One region of the Gluconobacter sp. P5E10 genome, then DNA from elsewhere that is predicted to be linked to it. Evidence: riboswitches for the same ligand, from Rfam matches in the RefSeq annotation. Region 1 holds a riboswitch; the other holds the start of a gene.
The links. Region 1 has a riboswitch for thiamine pyrophosphate ahead of KP707_RS04390 (TonB-dependent receptor). Riboswitches for the same ligand answer to the same signal wherever they lie in the genome.
Positions count from the first base shown of each region.

Region 2: it holds a riboswitch for thiamine pyrophosphate, as region 1 does, so the genes downstream of both, thiC (phosphomethylpyrimidine synthase ThiC) here and KP707_RS04390 (TonB-dependent receptor) in region 1, are expected to answer to the same signal.

Region 1 covers NZ_JACRVZ010000002.1:79,013-86,342, reverse strand. The annotation lists gene KP707_RS04405 (TonB-dependent siderophore receptor) at 1-247, shown strand, start outside; gene pnuC (nicotinamide riboside transporter PnuC) at 312-872, opposite strand; gene KP707_RS04395 (phosphotransferase) at 863-2,005, opposite strand; gene KP707_RS04390 (TonB-dependent receptor) at 2,010-4,385, opposite strand; TPP riboswitch at 4,469-4,601, opposite strand; gene KP707_RS04385 (S46 family peptidase) at 4,740-6,821, shown strand; gene KP707_RS04380 (MFS transporter) at 6,940-7,330, shown strand, end outside.
Region 2 covers NZ_JACRVZ010000001.1:325,343-332,672, forward strand. The annotation lists gene KP707_RS01410 (LysR family transcriptional regulator) at 1-798, shown strand, start outside; gene hemA (5-aminolevulinate synthase) at 795-2,006, shown strand; gene KP707_RS01420 (gamma-glutamylcyclotransferase family protein) at 2,082-2,429, opposite strand; gene KP707_RS01425 (DUF1543 domain-containing protein) at 2,461-2,958, opposite strand; TPP riboswitch at 3,058-3,207, shown strand; gene thiC (phosphomethylpyrimidine synthase ThiC) at 3,266-5,119, shown strand; gene KP707_RS01435 (hypothetical protein) at 5,133-5,489, shown strand; gene KP707_RS01440 (CvpA family protein) at 5,493-6,056, shown strand; gene purF (amidophosphoribosyltransferase) at 6,082-7,330, shown strand, end outside.

The DNA of each region.
Region 1 (7,330 bases):
TAACCTGACAGTCGGCGGTGGGCTGACCTGGCGTGAGCATGTCTGGCTCGATACCGCCAATACTCTGCGTGCTCCGGCCAATCTGGATTTCAGTGCCATGATTTCCCATCGCTTTAACCGGCACTGGAAAATCTCCATGAATGGCTACAACCTTGCCAATAAGCTCAATTACCAGAGCCTTTTCTCGAACCGCGCGACCCCCTCTGCAGGGCGTATGTTCCTGGGCGAAGTCAGCGTTGCGTATTGAGCGGCCAGGTTTTCGATTTTAAGCCAGCGCTTGGCATGATGGGAAAACGCATTTTGTTTTCCCATTACGCTTGGGAAGCTTTTTGCCATTTGCGCAGCCCATGAACCGCCAGAAGGACGAATATCGCGTAAAGGACGGCTGTCGGGTAAAGGTCGCGACTGACGAACATTGCAACGTAAGCTGTGTCGATCACGATCCAGCAGGCCCAGCTGATCGTATGCCGCCGCGCGGCCCAGATCTGTGCAACCAGACTGTAACTGCTGAGCAGGGCATCAGCCACGGGGGTGGGATCGTCTGTAAAGCGAGCCAGACAGAAAGCCCACAGTCCGCCCCCAAGTGCGCCTATCAGAAGGCCAAAGAGTAACCCGCGTTCCGAAAGTGGCCGAATATGCAGGGTCTCATCCCCCTGCGCACCGTCTTTCATCCAGCGCCACCACCCATAGAGCAGGCAGCCACAGAATACGGCCTGAAGGCAGGCGTCGGCGTAAAGATGGGCTTTAAAAAACACCCATCCGTATAAGAGAGCGGCAAGAAGAGAGAGTGGCCAGCAAGCCATACTGCGGCGTGCCGTCAGCCACACGCCGATGGCACTCAGAAGGGCCGCGATGAGTTCCGTCAGGGACATGCGGCAATGGCATCCAGAGTTTCGCGGAGCCAGTTCAGAAGGTGTTGACCGTCACGGCCTGCAAACCAGTGTGCATGGCCTAAAAGATAGTCTGCGTAGGCGACATGGGCTGATGTCTTATCCTGAACAAGTGTGCTGTAATACGCGACCTCAGATAATGCGAATTCGACATGAACAAGCGGCAGGAACGCAACGACCAGTTTGCGTTCTTGCGGAGTGAGGGGACGAACCCTGTGATAGCCCGCTAACAGGGCGCTCAGCTGGCTCCACGAGACAGCAAAGTGCGAGGACAGCCAAGCGATGGCAGTGCGCTCGATCGCCACTGCGAGATCGTAAGCAGCGCAGGTGCGATCAGACATACCAAAATCAAAGATCCCGCAGATTTCGGCGTCTGGAGTGGCGGACGTCCAGAACTGGTTAGATGGATGCCAGTCTCCGTGTCCCCAACAGGGGATAATCTCCGTCAGGAGTGGTCGCAGTTTTGCGTGGAAAGGGTCCAGGACATTTAGGATCTGCTGCCAAGCCTCTGCATTCAGCGTCCTGTTGAGGCCCGGTTGAGACGCAGCCCAATGACAGAGGCCAGTCTCAAGATCGGGGTTGGTAATAGCGTTGAAGCTGGATAGCAAAAGCCGATCAGGCCGGGCGGGGGCGGCGTAATCTGTTGCAGCCAGATGAAGACGGGCGAGTGTGCCGCCAGCGGTATGCGCATGTTCTGAACAGAGAAACGGCTCCCAGGACTGAACATCTCGATAAAGATCCAAGCCGGGTAAGGGAGGGAAAACCTCATAAACCCAACCATGATCTGTCAGAGCGCAGTGTTGTTCCCGCGTTGTAAGCGCCGCCGTGACGGGTAAGTCATGGCGGCTAAGATGCGCCATGAAAGCGTGTTCTTCCGTCAGGGCGTTCTGATCGCGAAGGCGTGGATCATGACGCTTTAGAAAAAGCACCGTGCCGTCGGTAAGGCGGGTCAGGGCTGTCGCGGAGAACGGGCGTTGTCCATGCCACAGAACAGTTTCTGGAACGGCCGAGTTGGGAAAAAACGCCAGAACACGTTTCGCCTCGGGGAGCGTCAGCGGCGGCCAGTGCCGTTCAGCCTGCACACCATTGACGCCGAACTGTCCGGGAGCGGTCACGGGTTCAGAAGCCTGTGGACGCTGTGAACAGGGCTGCGAAACCACCGCCGATGTAATAACTCGGGGCGCTCCCACTGATCGTGCTGCCGTAAATGCCGGTCGTGCCCTTTGCGTTCAGGGTCGGACTGGCAACGCCGGACAGGGAGCGCTCATTGGTGATGTTGATGAAGTTCAGGCGCAGGGTTGGTTTGTGCAGGCGAGACAGGTCACCAAAGCGGTAGCCGACGGAAATATCGCCGGTCGTTCGGTCTGACATCCGCTCATCATTCATGAACGTTGCGTATTGGTGCCCCGTGTAATGCAGGGTGGCCACGCCGAAGATATGCCCGTCATCGTAGCTGATGCCAGCCGCGGCCTGAAGTGTCGGGCTTCGAACGGCGATCTTGCCCTTGGTAGGGAGAAGGTCGGCGCCGGAGGCAATGTTGTTATCAATGGTGGCGTGCAGGTATTCGCCGGAAACATAGGGGCTGAAATGGTGCCAGGGGCGGAGGCCGATTTCCACATCCACGCCACGAGAGGTCTGGCCTCCAGCGTTCATGGTCGTCTGGATGATGGAGCCGTTCTGGGAGGCCAGCGTTGAGATCTGGCGGTTGGTGAAGTTGTAGTTGAACAGCGTCAGGCTGCCGATGATCCATTGTCCTGTGCGGCGATATCCCAGTTCTTCGGAAATGGAATATTCGTTGCGGACATCCGCGCTACCTGTTGTTGCGAGGACGCCGGAGGTCGGGTCGTAGGTGTTGTAAAGCGCCGTCTGGTCTGGCGCGCGGAAGTTGGTCGTGGCATTGAAGAAAATCTGGTTCTGCTCATCAATGCGCCAGCGGACACCAAGACGCGGCAGAGGCTCCATGCTGTTGGACGCCACGCGATACTGAGGGCCGGGAACATTGTTCGTGCCAGCGCGGCTCATCATGACTGCCTTGAAACCCGCTTCGATGGTCAGACGATCATGCAGGAGCGAGATATGATCGCCCACATAAAGTGCGTTGGTCTGGGAAATGGTGTGGAAGCTGCCGCCCAGCAGTTTCTGCCCGTTCGCAAGATGGATCAGGCTACTGCTGTTTTCCGCCCAGATATCGCCTGAAGCGCCGGTCGCGGAGACAGTCGTGAAGGGCTGTTGTTCGTTGTCGTCTCCGTAATCGTACCAGTAACCGAGGACGAAATCGTTCCAGCCGGTTTTGTAATGCAGGGTGGAATTGAATCCGGAGCGATAACTGCGCTGGGTGTAGTTAGCACGTACGACAGCGGTTCCATCCTGTGCATTGGGCAGCGTGAGCGTGTCACTCAGGGGCTGAGTGCCGTTATAGAGACCTGTTTCTGTCAGAGTGGAACCGCCCGGAACGTTGCCATAGGCGAACTGTGCGTAAGGTGTGACGTCCAGGGAAAGCTGATGCGTCAGATGCAGATGGACGGGCGCGCCTGCATAGAAGGTGCGTTCCGGCGCGCGCCACAGACGCCAGTAATTGACGGCGTTGTCTGCGTTGGAGGCGTCATAATGGCCTGCAAGGTTGTTCGCGCCATGAATGCCGTCGGCTTTCCAGCTTTCCATCGTTACCTGCGGATAATAGCTGGTGACGGTGGTGTTGAAGGAGCCAATGAGGCTGGCGCGGTTGCCCTGGCCCCATTCCTTCAGGAATTTGAAATCGACATGCTGGCGTTTGTCCCGCCCCGGTCCGCGCCAGTTGTCGCTGGCGCTGTGGGAATACGACACAAAGCCACAAATGCCGGAATTGCCGATGTTGCCCGTTTCAAGGCGAATGAATTCGCGATTGGTGTCAAAGGAGCCATAGGAGACGCTGGCGAAGCCCCCGGCCTTCTGTGACGGATCGAGAAAGGACAGGCTCATCAGACCGCCGGCGGCGTTCAGGACAGGGCTATCCAGATCGGCCGAACCCTGGGCAAGTGCGACCTGACTGTAGTTCTCACTGTCAGCGAACTGGCTCGGATAGCCGGAATAATAGGCGACATCGTTCAGCGGCGTGCCTTCCAGCACATAGCCGATAGCATCATTGTTTAGGCCGCGAACGGTCAGGTTGGTGTTGGGCGAAAAGCCGAACGGATCGGATGTGGCAACATTCGCACCGGGCAGCATGGAGGCAAGCTGATAGGCCGTCGCCATCGGGGGCTGCTTGTCCATGTAATCGCGGCTGACTGTGCTGATAGAGCGCACACTGTTCTCCGGTCGGATCAGTCCACCGCCGGGCTGGTGCCCGGGTGCGCTGTCAGAAACGCGGTGAACGGTGATGTGCTCGGGCTTCGGGGCGATGGACGCAGGCGGGGTAAGGGCTGTGGTATCCGCCGCGCGCACTGTACCGGCACAAACGGTCAGGCCGAGCAGGAAGACAGGAACCTGGCGGGATTTGCGCGCAAATACGGTGGTCATGATGGTGCTGTCCCGCCTGCAATACTGCGATCCCCACATGCGCAGCGGGGACGACGAGAGACACCGAAAATCCAGTCTGTGGATCTGTCAGTAGCCACCATCCCTCCGCCAGCATGAACTGGATCAGGTTCTATGGGTCACTGCGCTGGTATGGCTTTAAAGCGCATACCCTCAGCAGTCTCTCAGCCCTTTGTCAGGGCACCCCAAGGTGAAGAAGCACTCCTTCATGGGCTGCGAGAGAATGTCAATAAATTCCGTAAGGCGCGGGGGGATCAAAATTTCGTCGTCAGGGATGGAGCAGCGATGCAGAGCAGGATAGAGTATTGTTATAAGATAACATTTCTAGGATCTGTCATGCGTGTTGTGAAGCGCCTGTTACCTACTCTGCTCATTGCAGGCACAGCCCTCGGTTCAGCTCAGGCTGAGGAAGGAATGTGGACGTTCGACCATCTGCCAGCCCGTCAGTTGAAGCAGCAATATGGCTTCGAGCCTTCGGCTGAATGGATCAACCACGTCATTCAGTCTTCAGCACGTCTGGCAGAAGGATGCTCGGCGTCTTTTGTCTCTGGGGACGGGTTGGTGATGACAAATCATCATTGTGCCAATACCTGCCTGACCGACCTGTCGGACAAGACGCACGATTATTTTCATGATGGATTTTCGGCAGCAGATGTTTCCAAAGAGCCGCAATGTCCGGGTATGGAGCTGGATCGTCTGGATCAGGTGAAAGACGTGACAGGCCGTGTCGTTGACATGACCTCAGGCAAGCACGGTGCGGATTATGCAAAGGCGCTTCAGGCTGCCAGTAGCGTTCTGACGAAGGAATGTGCGGGCGGAGATGCAACACACTGGCGGTGTGATGTTGTGACGCTCTATCACGGTGGTCAAACTGCGCTCTATCGCTATCGTCGATATCAGGATGTGCGTCTTGTGATGGCGCCGGATCAGGATATCGCATTCTTTGGCGGTGATCCGGACAATTTTACTTTCCCACGTTATGATATCGACCTGTCGATGTTGCGGGTGTTTGAGGACGGTAAGCCGGTCCACACACCTTTCTTCAAGTTTGATCCGAAGGGACCAAAAGCGGGAGAACTGGTGTTCACGTCTGGTAACCCAGGGCGAACGCAGCGGTCTCTTCCGGCCAGTGCATTGACGTTCCAGCGGGACGTTATCCTGCCAACCATCATTGGGGTGTATTCTACCAGTGAAGGGGCGCTCTGGCAGTATTCGCGTGAAAGCAAGGAACATCTGATTGAAGCGCAAAATACGCTGTTCGGCGTTCAGAACGGCCTGAAATCTCTGTCGGGCACCGTGAAGGCCCTGCGGGAACCCGGCGTCATGGAAAAGCGTGAAGCGGAAGATCGTGCTCTACAAGCCTGGATTGATGCGGATGCCGAGCGCCGCAAGACCTATGGCGAGCCGTTCAAAAAAGTGGAGGCTGCACTGGCCATACAGCGCCAGTCTTACGTCCATGACTTTGCCATTGCCCGTACAGTTCATGGCCTGCTGGGTGATGCTGTCATGCTGGTATCAGCCGCGCAGGAGCGACAGAAGCCGGATGCTGAGCGTCGTGCGGGCTACCACGATGCCGAACTGGCTGAACTTGAAGCCGAAATGTCTGCCAACGTGCCGGTGCATGTCGATCTGGAAACCATGACGCTGGCTCTGGGCATGACCACGATGCGTCAGATGCTGGGTGAGGACGATACTGCCGTGCATCTGGTTCTCGGCACAAAAAGCCCGGATGAACGCGCGGCAGAACTGATGCAGGGAACGAAGCTTGCTGATCCTGCGCAGCGCCTTGCGTTGTATAAGGGTGGTGCAAAGGCCATTCAGGCTTCTACAGACCCGATGATTGTTCTGGCACGTCAGTTGCAGCCGGTTCTGGATGTGATCCGCAATCGAAGCCGTGATCAGATCGAAGCACCAATGCATGAAGCTCAGGGTGCGATTGCCCGTGCCCAGTTTGCGCGCGCGCAGGCAGAAGGACAGGCAGATACGCTTTATCCGGATGCTACATTCTCACCAAGACTATCTTACGGCACCGTCAAAGGTTGGCAGGATGGTGCCAAGACCATTGCGCCCTTCACAAACTTTGCCGGGATGTACAAACATGCGACCGGGAGCGATCCATTCCGCCTTCCGCAGGTCTGGCTTGATGCGAAGCCTCATCTGATACTGTCCACGAATCTCGATTTTGTTTCGACGAATGATATTGTGGGTGGAAATTCAGGCTCCCCGGTCATTAACCGGCAGGGCGATGTGGTGGGCCTGATTTTCGACGGTAATCTCGATAGTCTGGCTGGCGATCTTTATTACGATGGCGAGCGCAATAGAGCGGTTTCGACGGATACGAGCGCCATCATGGCTGCACTCAAGACCGTCTATCATGCCGATGCCCTTGCTCAGGAACTGGAACAGGGACACCTGTAATCATGATGTGAGGGTCATTCCTGCGGAATAACCCTCGACATCTAATGTAAGATTCCTGACAGTGGGTGGATGCCAGTCTGTCCGTCTTCCTGTTGTTTTCAGCCTGGAGTGTCCCCTGATGCTGGGTGACACTTTCCGCTCTCTGGGGCGGCGCAATTATCGTGTCTGGGTTTGGGGAGCACTGTTCTCCAACATCGGAACATGGATGCAGTTCACGACGCAGGACTGGCTTGTTCTCACTGAATTGACCCATCACGATGCCATGGCCATTGGCATCGTGATGGCCCTCCAGCTTGCCCCGCCTCTTTTGCTTATGCTCTGGACCGGACTGATTGCAGACCGGGTTGAGAAGCATCGATTTCTGCTTTTTACCCAAGGTGCTTTGGGTGTGCTGGCCGTTGCACTGGGCCTTCTCGTCGTTACGGGATCGGTCCGTCTCTGGCAGGTGGATCTGTTTGCTTTCCTGAGTGGCTGTGTCGCCGCGTTTGACAGTCCTGTCCGTCAGACGT
Region 2 (7,330 bases), on a different contig from region 1:
AGTGCGCGTCATCTTTCCCTCACATCGGCCGGAGTGGCGTGCCTGGAACGCGCCCGGCGGATGTTGGCTGATGGCGAAGGATTGGAAGCAGAACTGCGGGAAGGCTCAGTCAGCCCGAGAGGAACGATCCGCCTGGCGGCTCCCATGGGGTTCGGGCTGGATATTCTCGGGCCTGTTCTGCCGGAATTTATGGACCGGTATCCGGATATTTCCATGGAGATTGATCTGGATGACCGGACCGTCGATCTGCTGAGTGGCCGGTTTGAAGCAGCCGTCCGCATTACACCGGGAGATCTTGCTCCCGTAACCAACGGCGGGGCTCATCTTCTTTGCCGTTCCGTGATGCGGCTGGTCTGCTCGCCACAGATGAAAGAGAGACTCGGGACGATCGAAAAGCCGGAAGATCTTTCAGGCAATGCAGGGTTGCTCTACGCGAATTCCGATCTGCCAGACCTGCTTCGACTTACGTATGAGAGCGGCCAGCAGGCCTCTGTTCGTCTGCGAAGCAGGATGATGGTGAATAGTGGGGACATGCTTTTGCCCGCGCTCCGAAATGGCTCAGGCCTAGCACTTCTGCCAGATTTCATGCTGCGGAGGGATTTGGATGCGGGGCGATTGGTTGAGGTTCTGCCGAGGTGGCGGGGCAGTGTTCTGTCGGTCTGGTTTATGGTCGTGGGGTGTGGTGCCACCCGGATGCAGATGCCCGCGCGGCTTCGTGTTCTTCTGGCCTATCTGGAGCAGGCACTTGGCGGAAAGATTTCACAGGATTACAGTGCCGCGCAGGAGAAAACGCGATGAATTATGATGCGATGTTCCAGTCCGCCCTGGACGGTCTGCGCGCCGATGGCAGCTACCGTTACTTTGCGGAACTTGAGCGCCGGTCCGGCAATTTCCCGAAAGCCTATCATCATGGGCTCGGTCGTGACGTCACAGTGTGGTGTTCCAACGATTATCTCGGCATGGGGCAACATCCGGAAGTCCTCAAGGCGATGCATGATGCCCTTGATGAGACGGGCGCTGGCGCAGGTGGAACGCGCAACATTTCCGGCACGAACCACTATCATGTGGAACTGGAAAAAGAGCTGGCTTCCCTTCACGGGAAAGAAAGCGCCCTGCTTTTCAACTCGGGCTATCTGTCCAACTGGGTAACGCTCGGCACTATTGCGGGCCGTCTGCGGAACTGTGTGGTCCTGTCGGATGAACTGAACCATGCCTCCATGATTGAGGGCATCCGTCATTCCCGCGCTGAAAAGCAGATTTTTCGTCATAACGATGTGGAAGATCTGGAGCGTCGCCTGAAGGAACTTCCAGCAGACGTTCCGAAGATCATCGCGTTTGAGTCCGTCTATTCCATGGATGGCGATATCGCCCCGATCGAAGCGTTCTGTGATCTGGCCGACAAATACGGCGCCATGACTTACCTTGATGAAGTTCATGCCGTGGGAATGTACGGCGATCATGGTGCGGGCGTGGCTGAAAAGCTGGGCCTGTCCCATCGTCTGACGGTGATCGAAGGGACGCTCGGCAAGGGCTATGGCGTCGTGGGTGGCTATATTGCTGCCTCTGCACCGCTTTGCGATTTCGTGCGCTCTTTCGGTTCAGGCTTCATTTTCTCCACGGCTCTGCCGCCGATGATTGCTGCGGGTGCTCTGGCCAGCGTCCGTTATCTCAAGCGCAGCAGCGCAGAACGTGAAGGACAGCAGCGCGCTGTTGCCTATCTGCGGGCCGCTCTGGACAAGGCAGGCATTCCGCATGTCGGCAACCCGAGCCATATCGTACCCGTCATGGTGGGCGAGGCTGAGCTATGTCGGGATCTCTCCGATGAGTTGCTGAACCGCTTCGGGCATTATATCCAGCCGATTAACTTCCCGACCGTCCCGCGCGGAACGGAGCGTCTGCGTCTGACGCCGACGCCGCTTCATACAAACGAAGCAATTGATGAACTGGTTGAAGCACTCTCTACGCTATGGCGCGAACGGCAGCTCAAGCGCTCTGAAGCTGCCTGAAGTCAGGTAGGTCAGCGTTCTGAATTCTGGAAAAGGCAGCCGGGTCACTGGCTGCCTTTTTTGATTCCGAGCTGGTCAGGCGAGCACGTAGACCCATGCGTTCTTGCCTGAGCGCAGTGTAACTTGCACCCTCTTGTAGCTGGACACTTCATAAGCATCCGCAGCAAGAAGCTCAGCTTCAGTGATGCGGAAGACTTGCCCTGTGATTTCGTCCTGTGGATTGTCACTCGGGTGAATAACAGGATGAAAGCGTTTGCCGCTGGCCTTGATGACAGCAGCGTCCGTGATTTCCATCATCGACGCCTGATAGCCCGTCATCGCATCTTCTTCGCCATGCAGCAGGCGACCGAATGAGGAAAGCTGAACCTCGGGTTGCTGGAGTGTTCCGTAAGAAAACAGGTAAACTGGCATTTGATCAGGCATGAGTAGCTCCGTGAGATAAAGCGCAGGGACGTCAGATCTTGCGGTAGCCTTGCCAAAGCGCTGTGACAGGGTGCCCGTCGTCCTGTGGAGTCAGATGGATGTAAAGCCCATCAATCTGTTCCAGCGGCAGGCAGTCATCCACTTCCATGAAGTTGTCGCGGTGGCGATGGTCGTAGCCTGGTAATAGGGTCTTTTTGGCCTTTGCTTTGGCATCCTCTGCCGATGTGGCGACGAGGAAGGTAAAAGCGTGCTCTTCCTTCAACTCACCGGCCGCATATCCACCCATATTGATGAAATAGAGCGATTGGGTGCCTGCAGGTTTTTCAGGGCTGAGTGTGACGGCGTGTCCGTCCGCCCATGTGATGATGCCATAAGCATCGACGTGCAGGGAATTCCGAACTCCAAACCAGCGTTCTGCAAGTGATGGATAAGCATCTTCGGGCTTTTTCGCGATTGCAAACTGAACATCATGAACTTCGATGTTTGCGCCGGGTGCTGCGCCACCGAGATAGAAAACATACAGGTTCAAGAGCGTGTCTCCTCAAAACGTAAAGCGGGTCATAGCCGGTTCCCCGGCTCACTTCACGGTGAAACGCATTGACAGGACGAAGCTGATGCGATGAGTGTGGCCCCTACCAGGGGGAGCTTCGCCAAAAGAAGCTGAGAGGTCACTGAAGGACTGTAAGGTCTGCGGTGTGACGACCCTGCCGGGTGCATCCTGCATCCGGGAAACCTGATCCGGTTAGAACCGGCGGAGGGAATGGTGTTGAGACACAACGAAACTGGCTTTGCCAGTGGTGCGTGCTGTTGCTCCCTCTGCCTCAGAGGGGGCGAACATGGGTGACATTCCACAAAACCTGAACCAGAGACCAGCTGTAGGTCATGTGACGACAGGCCCGATTCAGGGTTCCTGCAAGAAATGGTCCGAAGCGCCGGGACGCCCGGATATTCTGGTCCCATATCGCGAAATTGCGCTGCATCCGTCAGCGAATGAAGCGCCTGTCAGAGTTTATGATACCTCCGGTCCTTATACAGACACGTCTGTCACGATTGATGTGACGAAGGGCCTCTCGGCTCCACGTGCAGAATGGCTTGCCAAGCGGGGCTTCGAGCGGGTTGCAGCGCGGGCCGTCAAGCCAGAAGACAACGGCTTCGCAAGTGAGGCGCAAGCTGTTCCGGCGTGTCCGGCACCGCACGAAGTCTATTCGGGTGAGAGCGCACAGCACGTCACGCAGTATGAATACGCAAGGGCCGGGATCATCACGGAAGAGATGATCTATATTGCTCATCGCGAAAACGTCTGCCGTGCTGAAATGGCTGAGGGAGCGGAAGAGCGCCGGGCAGATGGCGAGGATTTCGGTGCGGAAATTCCAGCGTTCATCACGCCAGAATTCGTGCGCGAAGAAGTGGCGCGGGGGCGGGCTGTCATTCCCGCCAATATCAACCATCCGGAACTTGAGCCGGTTATTATTGGCCGCAACTTCCTTGTGAAGGTGAACGCCAATATCGGCAATTCGGCTGTGACGTCTTCTGCGGCCGAAGAGGTGGAAAAACTGGTCTGGTCCATTCGCTGGGGCGCGGACACGGTGATGGATCTCTCTACAGGGCGGAACATTCACAATATCCGTGACTGGATCATGCGGAACTCTCCAGTGCCGATCGGAACGGTGCCGCTGTATCAGGCGCTGGAGAAGGTGAATGGTGTTCCTGAGAAGCTGACGTGGGAGATCTTCCGCGACACGCTGATCGAACAGGCCGAGCAGGGCGTGGATTATTTCACGATTCATGCTGGTGTCCGTCTTCAGCACATCCCACTGACAGCAAAGCGTACCACGGGAATTGTCTCCCGTGGTGGCTCCATCATGGCGTCCTGGTGCCTGGCGCATCATCGCGAGAGCTTTCTCTACGAGCACTTCGAAGAGATCTGCGACATCATGCGCCGGTATGACATCACCTTTTCACTGGGGGATGGGCTGCGTCCGGGGTCGATTGCCGATGCGAATGATGCGGCGCAGTTTGCTGAACTGACGACGTTGGGCGAACTGACGAAGGTGGCCTGGGCAAAGGGCTGTCAGGTCATGATTGAAGGGCCGGGTCATGTGCCGATGCACAAGATCAAGGTCAACATGACCAAGCAGCTTAAGGAATGTGGCGAAGCGCCGTTCTATACGCTTGGCCCGCTAACGACCGACATTGCGCCGGGCTATGATCACATCACGTCGGGTATCGGGGCGGCCATGATTGGCTGGTTCGGGACGGCGATGCTTTGCTACGTGACACCGAAGGAGCATCTGGGTCTGCCGGACCGCTCAGACGTGAAGACGGGTGTCATAACCTACCGGATTGCGGCTCATGCTGCTGATCTGGCAAAGGGGCATCCGGTAGCTCAGTTGCGGGATGACGCCCTGTCCCGCGCACGGTTCGAGTTCCGGTGGGAAGATCAGTTCAATCTGGCGCTGGACCCGGATACGGCACGGAGCTTCCACGACGAAACGCTTCCAAAAGAGGCTCACAAGACGGCTCATTTCTGTTCGATGTGCGGCCCGAAGTTCTGCTCCATGAAGATCAGCCACGACATTCGCCGTGAGGCAGAACGTCAGGATGGGATGGCGCAGATGAGTGAAGTCTTTCAGGAACATGGTGCAAAACTTTATGTTCCGGAAAATGAAGTAGAAACGATTGCGGAATAACACCTGACGCGGAATGATTGAGGGTGGTGGCCTTGCGTCCATAGGCCATCACCCTCATCATAGAGTGATGCCGCTTAAGGAAGACCTTCTCCCATTCCGGAAAACCCGCAAAGTCACGAAACTGGCGACCCGGCTGGGCAATTCGGCTTCAAACTGCGTTCTGCATGTCATGGTCAATGATCGCGCCGGTTTGGTCCGTGAAAGCGCGGCTTTCGTCGGTCTTCTTGAGAAGGTGTGGAAAGCCCGTGGCGTTGAAGCTGATCAGGTCTGGGCAGAGCTGAATGAAAGAATCCGCCTTGCGGAAGAACTTCGTGCTAATGGCATCCGTCCGCGTAAAGGCGGCCACTATCGTTCCACCAAATTGCCCTGAGCCATGCCCTCTCTTCCAGATCTGTCTCATATTTCGCCGGATGACCTGAGCCGGCTGGATATCGGCGTGCTGATCGTGATTGGTCTGTCTGCTCTTTGGGGACTGACACGCGGTTTTACCACAGAGCTTTCCGGGCTTGTCGCGTGGGCTTCGGCCGTCATTCTCACCTATCGGTTCCATGCTGCCCTGGTTCCATGGATTTCTCCCTATCTGCATGAGAGCTGGCTGGCGGAGAGCGCAAGCGCGGCAGTCCTGTTCATCGTCATCCTGCTGACGCTGACGACGATCGCCGGGCGTGTCGGCGCAGCTGTGAGGGGCACTCTTTTTGGTGGCGTAGACCGCATACTGGGCGCTATTTTCGGCATTCTGCGCGGATATGTGATGCTGATCGCACTTTATCTGCTGGCAGGGTCTTTTTTCGGGTCCTGGACCTCCTACCTGATGCAGGGAAGCTTCACCGGGCCATATATTGAGGCCGGAGCATCCCGACTTGCCGGTTATCTGCCACATTCATTGCAACCACATCTTGCATCGCCGCCCACAAGCGGTCATGACGCGTCGTTGTGAACCCAGTCCGGAAAGGCCGAACTGCATGACTGCCTCCGATACTCTCAACCGTCCTTACGAGGAATGTGGCGTTTTCGGCGTCTGGGGCGTGCCTGATGCGTCTGCCCTGACCGCTCTAGGACTCCATGCGCTTCAGCATCGTGGTCAGGAAGCTGCCGGAATCGTCAGTTTCGATAACGAACGGTTCCATCAGCACAAAGGTCTGGGGCTGGTCGGTGATGTCTTCGGAGACAGCCGTGTCATGGCAACGCTGCCTGGAAGTGTCGCCATCGGTCATAACCGATACGCCACTACAGGTGGAACGCATGTCCGGAATGTGCAGCCGCTATATGCGGATTACGAGTTCGGTGGTCTGGCCGTTGCCCATAACGGAAATCTGACCAATTCTGCCACACTGAAGCAGGCGCTGGTAAAGCGCGGATGTATCTTCCATTCCTCCACGGATACGGAAGTCTTCATCCATCTCATCGCCATTTCCCTCTACACCACGGTGCTCGATCGCTTCATTGATGCCGTCAAGCAGGTGAAGGGAGCTTACTCCCTCATTACCCTGACGCCCGATGATGGCCTGATCGGCATGCGTGATCCACTGGGCGTTCGTCCGCTGGTTCTGGGGCGGATGCCGGGTTACGAAGATTCGAACGGTGGCTGGGTTCTTTCCAGTGAGACCTGTGCGCTCGACATCATTGGCGCAGAATACGTTCGTGACATCGAGCCCGGCGAAATCGTAGTGATAAACTCTGAGGGGCTTCGGTCCCTTCGCCCGTTTGGCGATCAGGGTGGGCGCTTCTGCGTTTTTGAATACATCTACTTTGCACGGCCTGATTCAGTGCTTGAAGGCCAGCCTGTCTATGAAGCCCGCAAGCGCATTGGTGCAGAGCTGGCGCGCGAGACGGCAGTTGAAGCAGACGTTGTCGTGCCAGTGCCGGACTCCGGCGTTCCGTCTGCTATCGGATATGCGGCTGAGAGCGGTATCCCGTTTGAGCTGGGCATTATCCGCAATCATTACGTCGGCCGGACATTCATTGAGCCAACGGATCAGATCCGAAATCTTGGTGTGAAGATGAAGCACTCCGCCAATCGGCCGGTTCTGGCCGGGCGTCGGGTCGTTCTGGTTGATGACTCGATTGTACGTGGAACGACGTCTCGCAAGATTGTGGATATGGTGCGCGCGGCCGGTGCGACGGAAGTGCATATGCGCATTACGTCCCCGCCGACGCGCCACCCTTGCTTCTATGGCATTGATACGCCCGAAGAGAGCAAGCTGATGGCAG